One region of the Qipengyuania sp. SM2512 genome, then DNA from elsewhere that is predicted to be linked to it. Evidence: riboswitches for the same ligand, from Rfam matches in the RefSeq annotation. Region 1 holds a riboswitch; the other holds the start of a gene.
The links. A riboswitch is a leader RNA that binds a small molecule or an ion and turns the genes downstream of it on or off. The one in region 1 is predicted to bind glycine.
Positions count from the first base shown of each region.

Region 1 (6,865 bases):
TCACCGACGGTAGTGCGATAAGCGCGGCGAGGGCGATGGCAGTCGCCGCGAATGGCTGCTCTAGTACCCTCAAGACGTGAGCTAGCGGTTCATCGGAGCCAGCAAGGCCGAGGTAGCCGACCGATCCGACTGCGGCGATTGCCACGAGGATATAAATCACGGTGCATACGAGCATGGAGCCCAGGATGCCGATCTTGAGATCGCGGGCGGGATTTTTGGCCTCTTCCGCCGAAGTCGCCACCGCATCAAAGCCATAGAAGGCGAAGAAGACGATCGCTGCCGCGGCCATCACACCGCGCGCCTTGCCGTCCTGAACTTCACTCACGAAGCCATAGGGCATGAAAGGCTCGAAATTCGACGGGTTGAACGCAGGAAATGCTATCGCAACGAAGACGACCAGCGCCACGAGCTTGATGGCGACCAGAACGATGTTGACGAGAGCACTCTCTCTCGTGCCGCCTGCGAGCATTGCAGCCACGGCCAGCGAGACGAGAACTGCCGGCAGATTGACGATGCCGCCGTCCGTCGGGCCGGCGATGAGCGATGCGGGTAGTGATACGCCAGCGGCTGTAAGCCATCCCACCAGGTAGGCGCCCCAGCCGACGGCGACCGTAGAACACGCAAGCGAATATTCGAGGATGAGGCTCCACCCAACGATCCACGCGAGGCTCTCGCCCAGAACAGAGAAGGTATATGTGTAGGCACCGCCCGCTGTGCGGATAAGCGTTGCCATCTCTGCATAGGCGAGCGCCGCGCAAGCGCAGACGAGGCCCGCGATACCAAACGACAGGATAACGGCCGGCCCGGCACGATCGGCGCCGACTCCTGTGAGAGTGTAGATTCCGGTTCCTACGATGGCTCCGACGCCCAAGGCGACCAGGTGGGGCCAACTTAGCGTTTTTCTTAGAGCGTGTGTTTCGTGCTCTTGGTCACCGGTCGGAATGGCTTTGACATGCCCGAAGATTCCCATGCAATCCCCTCTCAGGCGCGTCTCGCTTTCAGGCTGTCGATACCATTTTTTGGTGATCGGCAGCCTGACGACGAACGCGTCCATTTATGTTTCTCGGTGGCTTCGACGAAATGGACCCGTTCATCGTTGCCGAACCGATGATTACTGGATATTGTATCCAAATGTCTAGAGTGATTGTCGTCGGGGATGGAATTGTGGGCTTGAGCACGGCCTTGGCTTTGCTGAGCCGCGGCGCGGACGTGCTTGTCCTGGGGGCCCAAGGATCGGAGGCGGCCGCTTCCTGGGGAAATGCCGGGCACATCGCGGTCGAGCAGGTCGAGCCGCTCGCATCCTTTTCCAACGTCATCTCGCTTCCTCGGCGCCTGTTCACCTTCGGAGGTCCAGCCGCGTTCCCGGCTCGAGCGGCAGAGCACTGGTTGCCGTTTGGGGTGCGGATGCTCTGGGCCAGCTCTGGCCGGCGTTTCGATGCAGGTAGATTGGCCCTAGCTGGCTTGGCGGCGAGGGCGCTTCCATCCTGGAGGGAGTTGGTCAGGGAATTGGGCGCGCCCGAGTTGCTCCTTGAAAGCGGCCATCATGTCGTCTGGGAGGGTCATGCCGGATACGAGCGGGGACTCGCCCGTTGGCAAGCGCGAAACACGGGCGGCGCCGAATTTCGCAATCTATTGCCGGAAGAGTTGGCTGAGGTTTCTGGCTTGATCTCCCGACCTCTGGCGGGAGGAATTCACTTTGATGGCACCGCCAGTATATCGAGCCATCTGGACCTTCGCCAAGCACTGCTTCGCGCGATCGAACTTCGCGGTGGAAGGGTGCAATTTGAACGGGTCCACCGGCTGGCGGATCTAGACGCCGACAAAATAGTCGTGTGCGCTGGAATAGGGTCTGCCGATTTGATCCGGCAACATTCGTGGGTGACCGTCCCGCTGATAGCGGAAAGGGGTTACCACATCGAGGGCGTCGCGCAGGACTGGCCGCGAGAGATGCCTCCGGTCGTCTTCGAAGATCGTTCGATCATCGCGACACGGTTCGCTGATCGCTTGCGGGTGGCTGGCTTCGTAGAGTTTTCGAGTGCCGAACGTCCGCCGGATCAACGCAAGTTCGATGCTCTCCATCGACATTGTGATCAACTCGGAATTGCCTTGGAAGGTGCGGAGAGTTGGATGGGTGCCCGGCCGACTCTCCCTGATTACCTCCCTGCGCTCGGCAGGATCCCAGGCGACAGCCGCATCTTCTATGCCTTCGGCCATCAGCACCTGGGCCTAACCCTCGGTCCCGCGACTGCGCAAATCATGGCGGGTCTCATGCTCGATGAGGATCCGGCGATCGATCTCAGAACGTTCGATTTGGTCCGCTTCGGCTGAAGACGGACCCAGGTACTACAGAAAAATTACACGGGAGATTTCCTTGAAAATTGCTGCCAAACGCTTGCTCGCCGCAAGCTCGATATCGCTCTTTGCCTTTTCCACGGCAGGTGCGGCCCAGGCGCCAGCGCAGACCTGGAGCGTCGAGGATTCGCTCGGTTCGGAAACCGTGGAAGTGCCGATCGAGGTCGACGAAGCAAGTTGGGTAGACCTCGATGTTTCGCCGGACGGCCGAACGATTGTATTTTCCGTCCTGGGAGATCTCTACGAGATGGCGTTTAGGGGTGGGGATCCTCGTCGGATTAGGTCGGGAGCGGCGTGGGAGATGCAGCCGCGTTATTCTCCAGATGGGAAGCACATAGCCTTTGTTTCGGATGCTGGTGGAGCGGACAACATCTGGTTGATGCGCAGTGACGGAAGTGAACCGAGGCAGCTTTCACAAGAGCGCTTTCGTACCGTCAACGAGCCGGTCTGGACGGCCGATGGTCGCTTCATCGCGGGAAGAAAGCACTTCACGACTGGCCGTTCCCTCGGAACAGGAGAGATCTGGCTCTATGGAGTGGATGGAGGAGCAGGTCTCCCTGTAGTGGAGCGACCTTCCGCAGCCCATCAGAAAGAGCAGGGAGAACCCGCCTTTTCCGCAAATGGCCGTTACCTTTACTACTCCCGCGATGCATCGAGCGGATCCATCTTCGAGTACGCGCAAGACTCCGGTGTTGGTGCGTTCCAGATCGAAAGGCGCGACCTGTCGAGCGGTGAAACCGAGACCGTTGTGCGCGGCTATGGTGGTGCGGCAAGGCCGGAGCCCTCGCCTGACGGAAGAAGCCTGGCCTTCGTTGCGAGGGAAGAAGGGTCTTCGGTCCTCAAAGTGTTGGAATTGGAATCAGGAGTTTCCCGAACAGTATCGAAACTCGATCGGGACATGCAAGAAAACTGGGCCATAGCCGGGGTCTATCCGAACTTCTCGTGGACGCCCGACAGTGAGCACCTCGTGTTCTGGGCGGGGGGAAAGATACAACGGGTCTCGTCGCGCGGCGGAGATGCGCAGGTAATCCCCTTTAGAATTTCCGATGAGCGCGAGGTGCGAAAGGCCTCGCGTCCGCAAGTCGAGGTGGCGCCCTCTGCATTCCGGACGAGGATGGTTCGCTTTCCGGCGGCTGCGGGTTTTGCCGGACCATTCGTGTTCGAACGCCTTGGGAAGCTTCACCTTCTTCGGAATGGGTTCGAGGAGCAGCTGACACGGCGCGATGGCCGGCAGCTTTTTCCTGCCGCATCTCCCGACGGACGCAAGATAGCATACGTCAGTTGGACTGACCGCGGTTTGGGGGACCTTGTAGTGAAGGATCTCGCCTCGGGCAGGGAGCGAACCGTGGCTGAGGCAGGGCATTATGCGAACCCACGGTTCGGGCCAGACAGTCGGATGCTCGCTTTCGAGAAGCGTCGTGCAGGTCGGCTCACGGACCCTTCCAACTCGCTGGATGCAGGCATTTACGTCGTAGATCTCGAAGGTGATCAAACCACCAGGGTCAGCGCCGAAGGCCGCAAACCGCACTTTTCCCGAGATTCCAAGCGCATATTCCTAGTCGAATTCGTCGACGGTCAGCTGGCTTTGACGAGCCGTCCCCTCTCGGGGGGTGACCGTCTGATCCATGCTCGCGGAGAGCTGGCGAGCGACTTCGAAATCGACCCGGCCGGCGAGTGGATCGTCTTTCAGGAGAACTACAGGGCCTATCTCGCGCCGGTAGTGCCGGGCGGAATCGCTCTGGATTTGTCAGCGGATACCAAGACGGTGACCGTCCGACCGGTTACCAGCGAATGGACATCATTCCCGACATTCGCGGCAGACGGAACATCATTGCTCTGGACACAGGCTGCCGATCTTCACTCGCTGCCGCGCGACCTCTTCGGTACGCTTGTGGAAGAGGCGATGGAGGGCACCAGCCATGTCGATGTTGGCAGGGACGTGAAGGTGTCTGCGCCCGAGGGCCGAATTGCCCTCGTCGGGGCGCGAGTGGTGACGATGACTGGAAGCGACGGAGGGATCATCGAGGATGGTGTGATCCTGATCGAGGGAAACAGATTGACCAAGATCGGAAGACGGGGCGAGGTCGTCGTTCCCGATGATTTCGAGGTCTTCGATGTAACCGGTCGCACGATCGTACCCGGATTCATTGATGCGCACGCTCACGGACCCATGAGCAATGACGGTCTGATTCCAGAACAGAATTGGTCCCTTGTTCAAGCCTTGGCTCTGGGCGTCACGACGTTGCACGATCCCGCCAGCGATTCGCATGACATCTTCGCGGCGGCGGAATTGCAGCGCGCAGGTGACCTGCTCGCCCCCCGGATATTTTCCTCGGGCAACACGATTTATGGTGCGAAGGCACCGGGCGCTTACGCCAGGATCGATGGCCTGGAGGATGCACTCGTACACGTGCGTCGTCTCAAGGCGGAAGGGGCCTTGAGCGTGAAAAACTACAATCAGCCCAGAAGAGAGCAGCGCCAGCAGATCCTTGAGGCGGCTCGCCGTGAGGGCATTCTGGTCGTCGCCGAAGGCGGCGCCCAGTACGCGCTGGGAATGACCCACGTCGTCGACGGCAATGCCACGCTTGAACATAACATTCCCCTGGAGACCTTTTACGATGACGTTCTCCAGCTCTTCGAGGGCGCGGATGTTAACAACACGCCGACGCTCGTCGTCACCTTCGGGGGACTCGCCGGCGACCCCTATTGGCGTCAGGCCACAAACCTCATGGAGCAGCCACTTCTGCAGGCGCACACACCGCCTGATGTCCTTCGTGCGGAGGGAGCTCGTCGCATTACGGCTCCCGAGGGATCGTTTGTCGACGACGAGGCTGCTCGAGAAGCCGCGAAACTTGCCGAGCGCGGCGTGCTCATCTCTAGCGGCGGCCATGGGCAGCAGGCAGGCATCTCGTTCCATTGGGATATGTGGTCGATGGTCCGTGGCGGCATGACGCCGCTTCAGGCGCTGGCCACTGGCACTGTAAACCCTGCCAGGGCGCTCGGCTTGGCTGCCGACATCGGCACGATCGAGGCGGGCAAGCTCGCCGACCTGGTTGTCCTGGAGGATGATCCCTTGACGGATATTCGCGCGACCGAGAGCGTCAACCTGGTCATGCAAGGCGGCAGACTTTTCGAGGCTCGCAGCATGACGCAGATTACGCCGAAGCCCCGAGAGAGATTGCCATACTGGTGGGAGTAAAGCGGGCAGTGTCGATGCAATCGATACTCGATGTTCCCGCAATGTCGTCCGCTATGGCCGTTGACAAAGTTTCTGAACGCGACGAGACAGAGATGGTGTATCGGATACTGGATCCAACCGATGCCGCAGGAGAGACCGGTCTTCAACCGGCGCCGAAGGAGCAACCGCCCCGGAAACTCTCAGGCACAAGGACTGCGGCTATCGGGCACTTCTGGAAAGAGGGTGGTGACACCCCGCCGAAGGAGAAAGCCCCGCGGCAAGCTCTCAGGCAAAACCGACAGAAGGGGCTGTGAGACGCGCAACTGCGCGTCTGATGGTTAGGAAGACAAGCTCAATGACGAACGATCAGAAGCCAGGAAAGCTTCCTCTGCATGATTGGCACTGCGCGCTGGGGGCCCGAATGGTGCCCTTTGCCGGTTACCTCATGCCGCTTCAGTATGAAGGCATCGTTCCGGAGCACGAGTGGACGAGGAACTCCGCAGGTCTCTTCGACGTGAGTCATATGGGTCAGCTGCGCATCACCGGTGATTGCGCGGCGGAGGATCTTGAAACGCTCCTCCCCGCTTCAATCTCCGGCTTGGCGAAGGGACGGATGCGTTACTCGCTTCTGTTGAACGAGGATGGCGGCATCCTCGATGATCTCATCGTCACGAACCGGGGAGATTACTATTCGCTCGTCGTCAATGGATCGATGAAGATGCAGGATATCGAGCATATCCGGCGGCATCTTTCCGCTGCGACTTCGCTTGAGTACGAACGGGAGCGCGCGCTGCTCGCGCTGCAGGGGCCGCTCTCACAGGATGTGTTAGAACAGATCGTTCCCGGGGTTTCCGATCTGGTCTTCATGACCGCTGGCACTTTCGATTGGGACGGGACGTCATTGTGGGTCAGCCGCGCCGGCTACACTGGCGAGGACGGTTTCGAGATAAGTGTGAAAGGCGATGACGCATCCCGTCTCGCCGATGCGATCCTGCGGGATGATCGGGTGCGTCCGGTTGGTCTTGGTGCGCGGGATTCGCTTCGTCTCGAGGGGGGCTTGCCTTTGTATGGGCATGATCTCGGGCCAGCGATCAATCCCGTATCTGCGGGCTTGAAGTTCGCGCTCTCGCCCAAGCGGCGTGAGGCAGGCGGATGGCTCGGCTATGATGCCTGCACTCGCATGATGAATGACGGCGTTGCGGAGCAGCGAACCGGCCTGCTGATCGAGGGACGTTTGCCAGCACGAGAGGGCGCGGCAGTCTTCAGCGGTGACCTCGAAGTGGGACGCGTCACGAGCGGCGGGTTTTCTCCCACTCTTAAGCAGCCCATCGCCAT
Region 1 covers NZ_CM143134.1:2,875,125-2,881,989, reverse strand. The annotation lists gene ACQ5J0_RS14265 (amino acid permease) at 1-970, opposite strand, end outside; gene ACQ5J0_RS14260 (NAD(P)/FAD-dependent oxidoreductase) at 1,057-2,328, shown strand; gene ACQ5J0_RS14255 (amidohydrolase family protein) at 2,372-5,551, shown strand; glycine riboswitch at 5,668-5,756, shown strand; glycine riboswitch at 5,757-5,842, shown strand; gene gcvT (glycine cleavage system aminomethyltransferase GcvT) at 5,886-6,865, shown strand, end outside.

Region 2 (6,865 bases), 750 kb from region 1:
TGCCCTCGGCGTCCTGCGTCTCGCCGCACAGCCGCCCGGGCATCTGGCGGACATGCTTGGGATCGCGCACCGCGAACAGGCCGAGATAGGGCCCGCCGAACTGGAGCCCGACGCCGATCGACTGGCCCTCGCCGACGACGATATCCGCGCCGCATTCGCCCGGGGACTTGATCGCGCCCAGCGCCACCGGCTCGGTGTTGACCACCACCAGCAGCGCGCCCGCATCATGCGCCGCCGCAGCGATCCGTTCGAGGTCGGGGAGCCGCCCGAGGATGTCGGGATATTGCACCACGACGCAGGAGGTATCGCCGTCGATCCGCGCGATCAGCCCGTCGTCGTCGGGGCGCGCCTGGAAGGCCGGCGGCGCATCGGCGATGGTGTCGGCGGTGAACTTGGCCATGGTGCGGACGACCTCGGCGTAATGCGGGTGCAGCGCGCCCGAGAGCACCACCCGGTCGCGCCGGGTCACGCGCGCGGCCATCGCCACCGCTTCCCAGCAGGCGGTCGAGCCGTCGTACATCGAGGCGTTGGCCACCGCGCAGCCATAGAGCCGCGCGACCTGGCTCTGGAACTCGAACAGCATCTGCAGCGTGCCCTGCGCGATCTCGGGCTGGTAGGGCGTGTAGGCGGTCAGGAACTCGCCGCGCTGGATGATGTGATCGACGGTTGCCGGCACATGGTGGCGATAGGCCCCCGCCCCCAGGAAGAACGCCGCATCGCCCGCCGCCAGATTGCGCTGCGCCAGCCGCCGCATGTGTTTCTCGACCGCCATCTCGGATGCGTGCAGCGGCAGGCCGTGGATCGGCCCGTCGAGCTGCGCTTCGGCGGGGACATCGGCGAACAGCGCATCGACGCTGTCGGCGCCGATGGTTTCGAGCATGGCCGAGCGATCGGCGGGGGTCAGGGGGAGGTAGCGCATCGGAACTCCTTGTCCCCTCCCGCTTGCGGGAGGGGTGCGAGACTTGGGCCGCGACGCGGCCCTAGTCGCAGCGGGGTGGGCGTGTCGGGAAATGGGCCTTTGTCTTGCCCACCCCCGGCCCCTCCCGCGAGCGGGAGGGGAGAAACATCAAAGCTCGTCGCAGAAGCTCTTGTAGGCCTTGGCGTCCATCAGCCCGTCGAGCTCGACCTTGTCGGCGATGGTCAGCTTGAAGAACCAGCCGTCTTCCTCGGGGCTCGAATTGACCAGCGCCGGGTCCTCGTCGAGCGCCGCATTGGCTTCGGTCACCTCGCCGCTGATCGGGGCGTAGACGTCGCTTGCCGCCTTGACGCTCTCGACCACAGCGGCGTCCTTGCCTTTGGCGAGCTGCGCGCCGACCTCGGGCAGTTCGACGAAGACGATGTCGCCGAGCTGTTCCTGCGCGTAATCGGTGATGCCGACGGTTGCGGTATCGCCCTCGACATCGATCCATTCGTGTTCATCGGTGAAATAGCGGGCCATCGGGTCACTTCCCTCGGTAGTAGTTGTGGGGGACGAAAGGCAAAGCGGCGACCCTTGCGGGCAGACGCTTCTTGCGAACCTCGACTTCGACCTCGGTATCGACCTTGGCGAAATCGGCGGAGAGATAGGCCATCGCGATCGGATGGCCGAGCGTGGGCGAGAAGCCGCCGCTGGTGACGCGGCCGATTTCGGTGTCGCCCGAAAAGACCGTGGCGCCCTCGCGCGCCGGCAGCCGGCCTTCGAACACGAGCCCAACGCGGGTGTCGGCGCAGCCATCGGCCAGCCTCGCGGCGCAGGCGGCGTGGCCCATCCAGCCACCAGCCTCGCGGCGGCTCTTGGTAAGCGCGAAGGTGAGGTCGGCGGTCACCGGATCGATCTCGGCCGTGAGGTCGTGACCATAGAGTGGGAGCCCGGCCTCGAGCCGCAGGCTGTCGCGCGCTCCGAGCCCTGCGGGCCGCACCTCGATCTCGGCGCAGAGCCGGTCGGCGAGCGATTCGGCGAATTCGGCGGGGACCGAAATCTCGAACCCGTCCTCGCCGGTGTAGCCCGCGCGGGTGATCCGAAGCGGCCATTCGCCGAAGTGGTAATCGACCGCCTGCATGAACACGAGCTGCTCGGGCACACCGCGCATCACGCGGTTGAGCGCGGTCGCGGCGTTGGGGCCCTGCAGCGCGATCAGCGCCTGGTCGTCGAGATGGGTGAGCGTGATGTCGTCGTCGAGATGCTCGCGCAAATGGGCGATGTCGTCCCATTTCATCGCCCCGTTGACCACCAGGTAATAGGTCGGCTCGCCCCAATGGCCCTCGGTGCCCGCTTCCTCGTCGCCCGCGATCCAGGGGGTGACGTTGGTGACCATCAGATCGTCGAGAATGCCGCCCTCGTCGTTGAGCAGCAGCGAATAGCGCACCCGGCCGGGCTTCAGCGTGGCGATCGCGCCGGGGAGCAGCTTTTCCAGCTCCTCGGCCGCGCGCTCGCCCGAGACCAGCAGCTGGCCCATGTGGCTGACGTCGAACAGCGAGGCCTGCTCGCGGGTCCAATCGTGTTCGGCGACGATGCCCTCAAACTGGATCGGCATCTCGTAGCCCGCGAACTCGACCATTCGCGCGCCCTTGCCGCGATGCCAGCCATCGAGCGGCAGCTTGGCCGGCGCCTCGTCCGGACCATCGTCCGCGAAGTCTTCGGTGGGAAGGTCTTGGGCTTCGCTCATCATGGTTCCCGACTGCATGCACGGCCACGCCCCGGCGGGACGCGATCCGATCCATGCCCCCTCTGTCGGGTGACCTGAGAGACTGACCCGTGAATGGACGGGCTTACCCCTTCGGTGGCCGCCCCTTTAGGGAGCGACGCTTTCCAGAGTGTCGAAGAGGCCCGCGCGGTCCGTTGGCCTGAGAGTTTCCGGGGCGGTTGCTCCTTCGGCGCCGGGGGCCTGCCCGGCCCCGCGATCTCTCCCGCGCGCGCCCGCCGCAGAATCGCTCCCGCCGCCGACGGCACCGCCCTGCGCGATTGCGCCGTCCCGGTCAATCGAGATTGGCCGGTCAATCGAGATTGGGACGCAGCCAGCGCTCGGCGGTGGAAAGGTCCACCCCGCGCCGCGCCGCATAATCCTCGAGCTGGTCGCGGCCGATGCGGGCGACGCCGAAATAGGCCGCCTGCGGATGCCCGAAATAGAACCCGCTGACCGCGGCGGTGGGGAACATGGCGAAGCTTTCGGTCAGCTCGAGCCCGACGTTCTTTTCCGCCTCGAGCAGTTCGAACAGCGCGGGCTTGAGGCTGTGATCGGGGCAGGCCGGATAGCCCGGCGCGGGGCGGATGCCGCGATACTGCTCCTTGATGAGCGCGAGATTGGTGAGCTGCTCGCCGGGCGCATAGCCCCACAGATCGGTGCGGACATGCTGGTGGAGCCGCTCGGCCAGCGCCTCGGCGAAGCGATCGGCGAGCGCCTTGAGCAATATGTCCGAATAATCGTCCCTGTCGGCCTGGAAGCGCGCGGAATGCGCGTCGAGCCCGTGGATCCCGACCGCGAAGCCGCCCATCCAGTCGCCCGCGGGATCGATGAAATCGGACAGACAGTAATTGGCGCGGTCGCGGCTCTTCTTCACCTGCTGGCGCAGGAAGGGGAGACGAACCTCCTTTTCCTCCCCGGCCCCGCCGGGGAGGGGGACCACCCGCAGGGTGGTGGAGGGGTCGGCTTCGCTGCCGTTGGAAGATACCCCTCCACCAGCTTCGCTGCTCCCCCTCCCCATCGATGATGGGGAGGACAGGATGATATCGTCGCCCTCGCGGCGGCAGGGCCACAGCCCGCAGACCCCGCGCGCGGTGAGCCATTTCTCCTCGACGATCCGGTCGAGCATGGCCTGCGCATCGGCGAACAGGCTGCGCGCGCTTTCGCCGACCACATCGTCCTCGAGAATGGCGGGATAATTGCCGTGCAATTCCCAGGCGCGGAAGAAGGGGGTCCAGTCGATATAGTCGCGCAATTCGGCGAGCGACCAGTCGTCGTAGACATGGAGCCCCGGATGCAGCGGTGCGGCCGGCTTACCGGCGAAATCGGCGGGGAAGGCGCGGCTGCGCGCTTCGGCGAGGGGAAGCAGCTCGCTCTGTGTCCGGCCCGCGCGGGCCTCTCGCACCTGGACATATTCCTCCGCCGTGCCGGCGACGAAATCCTCGCATTGCGTGTCCGAGAGCAGCCGGCTGGCGACCCCGACCGCCCGGCTGGCATCGAGCACGTGGATTACCGGCCCGTCATAGGCGGGGTCGATCCGCAGCGCGGTGTGGACCTTGCTGGTGGTCGCCCCGCCGATCAGCAGCGGCAAACTCATCCCCGCGGTCTTCATCTCCTCCGCGACGGTGACCATCTCGTCGAGCGAGGGCGTGATCAGCCCCGAGAGCCCGATCATGTCGGCGTGAACCTCGCGCGCGGTCTCGAGGATTTTCGCCCACGGCACCATGACGCCCAGATCGACCACCTCGTAGCCATTGCACTGCAGCACCACGCCGACGATGTTCTTGCCGATATCGTGGACGTCGCCCTTGACCGTGGCCATCACGATCTTGCCCTTGGCCTTGCGCTCGGCCTCGGGGAGCAGGTCCTTCTCCGCCTCGATATAGGGGATGAGGTGGGCGACCGCCTTCTTCATCACGCGCGCGGATTTGACCACCTGCGGCAGGAACATCTTGCCGCTGCCGAACAGGTCGCCGACCACGTTCATCCCGTCCATCAGCGGACCCTCGATCACCTCGATCGGGCGCCCGCCGGTCGCGGCGCGAGCGGCGCGGGCTTCCTCGGTGTCGGCGACGACATGCGCGTCGATCCCCTTGACCAGCGCGTGCTCGAGCCGCCGTTCCACCGGCCAGCCGCGCCATTCCTCGGCAGCCTTCTCGTCGGCGGCGGAGCGGCCCTTGTAGCTTTCGGCGAGATCGATCAGCCGTTCCGTAGCGTCCGATCGCCGCATCAGGATCACGTCCTCGCAGGCCTCGCGCAGCACCGGATCGATCGCGTCGTAGACATCGAGCTGGCCGGCGTTGACGATCGCCATGTCGAGCCCGGCGGGGATGGCGTGGAACAGGAACACCGAATGCATCGCGCGGCGCACGGTCTCGTTGCCGCGGAAGCTGAAGGACAGGTTGGAGAGCCCGCCGCTGGTCTTGGCGAGCGGGCAGCGCGACTTGATTTCCTTCACCGCCTCCAGGAAGTCGAGCCCGTAGCGGTCGTGCTCCTCGATCCCCGTCGCCACCGCGAAGATGTTGGGATCGAAGATGATGTCCTCGGGCGGAAAGCCGATCCCGGTGAGCAGATCATAGGCGCGCGCGCAGATTTCGACCTTGCGCTCCTTGGTGTCGGCCTGGCCCTGTTCGTCGAAGGCCATCACCACCACCGCGGCGCCGTAATCCATGCACAGCCGCGCATGCTCGAGGAAGGGCGCCTCGCCCTCCTTCATGCTGATCGAATTGACGATCGGCTTGCCCGAGACGCATTTGAGCCCCGCCTCGATCACGCTCCATTTCGAACTGTCGATCATCAGCGGCACGCGCGCGATATCGGGTTCGGCGGCAATCAGCTTGAGGAAGGTGGTCATCGCCAGCTCGGAATCGAGCAGGCCCTCGTCCATATTGACGTCGATCACCTGCGCGCCGTTCTCGACCTGGCTGCGCGCGACCTCGACCGCAGTGTCGTAATCGCCCGCCATGACGAGCTGCTTGAACCGGGCCGAGCCGGTGACGTTGGTGCGCTCGCCGATATTGACGAAACGGGCGGTGGAAGCGTTGGACATCATGCTGCGATCGTGAAGGGTTCGAGGCCCGCCAGCGTCATGGTGCTGTCGCGTTCGGGCACCACGCGCGGGGCGAGGCCCTCGACCGCGCGGGCGATGGCGGCGATATGCGCCGGGGTCGAGCCGCAGCAGCCGCCGACCACGTTGACGCGGCCGCTGTGCGCCCATTTGCCCACCAGCCCCGCGGTGGTCTCGGGCGCCTCGTCGTATTCGCCCAGCTCGTTGGGCAGGCCGGCGTTGGGATAGGCGAGCAGATAGGTGTCGGCGATCGCGGAGAGCAATTGCACATGCGGGCGCAATTGCTCGGCGCCGAAGCTGCAGTTGAGCCCCATCGCCAGCGGGCTGGCATGGCGCACCGAATGCCAGAAGGCCTCGACCGTGTGGCCCGACAGATTGCGCCCCGAGAGATCGGTGAGCGTGAGCGAGATCATCACCGGAATGTCGCGCGCCAGCTCGCGCTCGAGCTGCTTGACCGCCATGATCGCGGCCTTGCAGTTGAGCGTGTCGAACACCGTCTCGATGAGGATGAAATCCGCCCCGCCCTCGAGCAGCGCGGCGCATTGTTCCTTGTAGACATCGACGATCTCGTCGTAGCTGACCTCGCGAAAGCCCGGGTCCTCGACATCGGGCGAGAGCGAGAGCGTCTTGTTGGTCGGTCCGACCGCACCGGCGACGAAACGGGGCACACCATCCTTCGCCATCGCATCGTCGACCGCCTCACGGATGATCCGCGCGGCAGAGCGGTTGATCTCGCGCACGAGACCTTCGGCACCGTAATCGGCCTGGCTGATGCGGTTGGCGTTGAAGGTGTTGGTGGCGAGCAGATGCGCGCCCGCCGCGATATAGCTGTCGCAGATTTTGCGGATCACCGCGGGCTGGCTCAGATTGACCAGATCATTGTTGCCCTTCTGGTCCTGCTCCAGCCCGGTCGCGCCGGCGTAATCCTCGGCCGCGAGCTTCGCCGCCTGGATCTCGGTGCCATAGGGCCCGTCCTTGACGAGGATCCTTCTGGCCGCGGCGGCCTCGAACTGGCTGCGCTTATCCATGGGCCTCACCCTTCGGGCGGCGGCCCAGCATGTGGCAGATCGCGTAGCTGAGATCGGCGCGGTTGAGCGTGTAGAAATGGTATTCGCGCACCCCGCCCGCATAGAGCCTT
Region 2 covers NZ_CM143134.1:452,824-459,688, forward strand. The annotation lists gene gcvPA (aminomethyl-transferring glycine dehydrogenase subunit GcvPA) at 1-919, opposite strand, end outside; gene gcvH (glycine cleavage system protein GcvH) at 1,067-1,438, opposite strand; gene gcvT (glycine cleavage system aminomethyltransferase GcvT) at 1,443-2,645, opposite strand; glycine riboswitch at 2,698-2,802, opposite strand; gene metH (methionine synthase) at 2,974-5,709, opposite strand; gene ACQ5J0_RS02315 (homocysteine S-methyltransferase family protein) at 5,709-6,755, opposite strand; gene metF (methylenetetrahydrofolate reductase [NAD(P)H]) at 6,748-6,865, opposite strand, start outside.
Region 2: linked by a shared signal. The riboswitch ahead of gcvT (glycine cleavage system aminomethyltransferase GcvT) and the one ahead of gcvT (glycine cleavage system aminomethyltransferase GcvT) in region 1 are both predicted to bind glycine.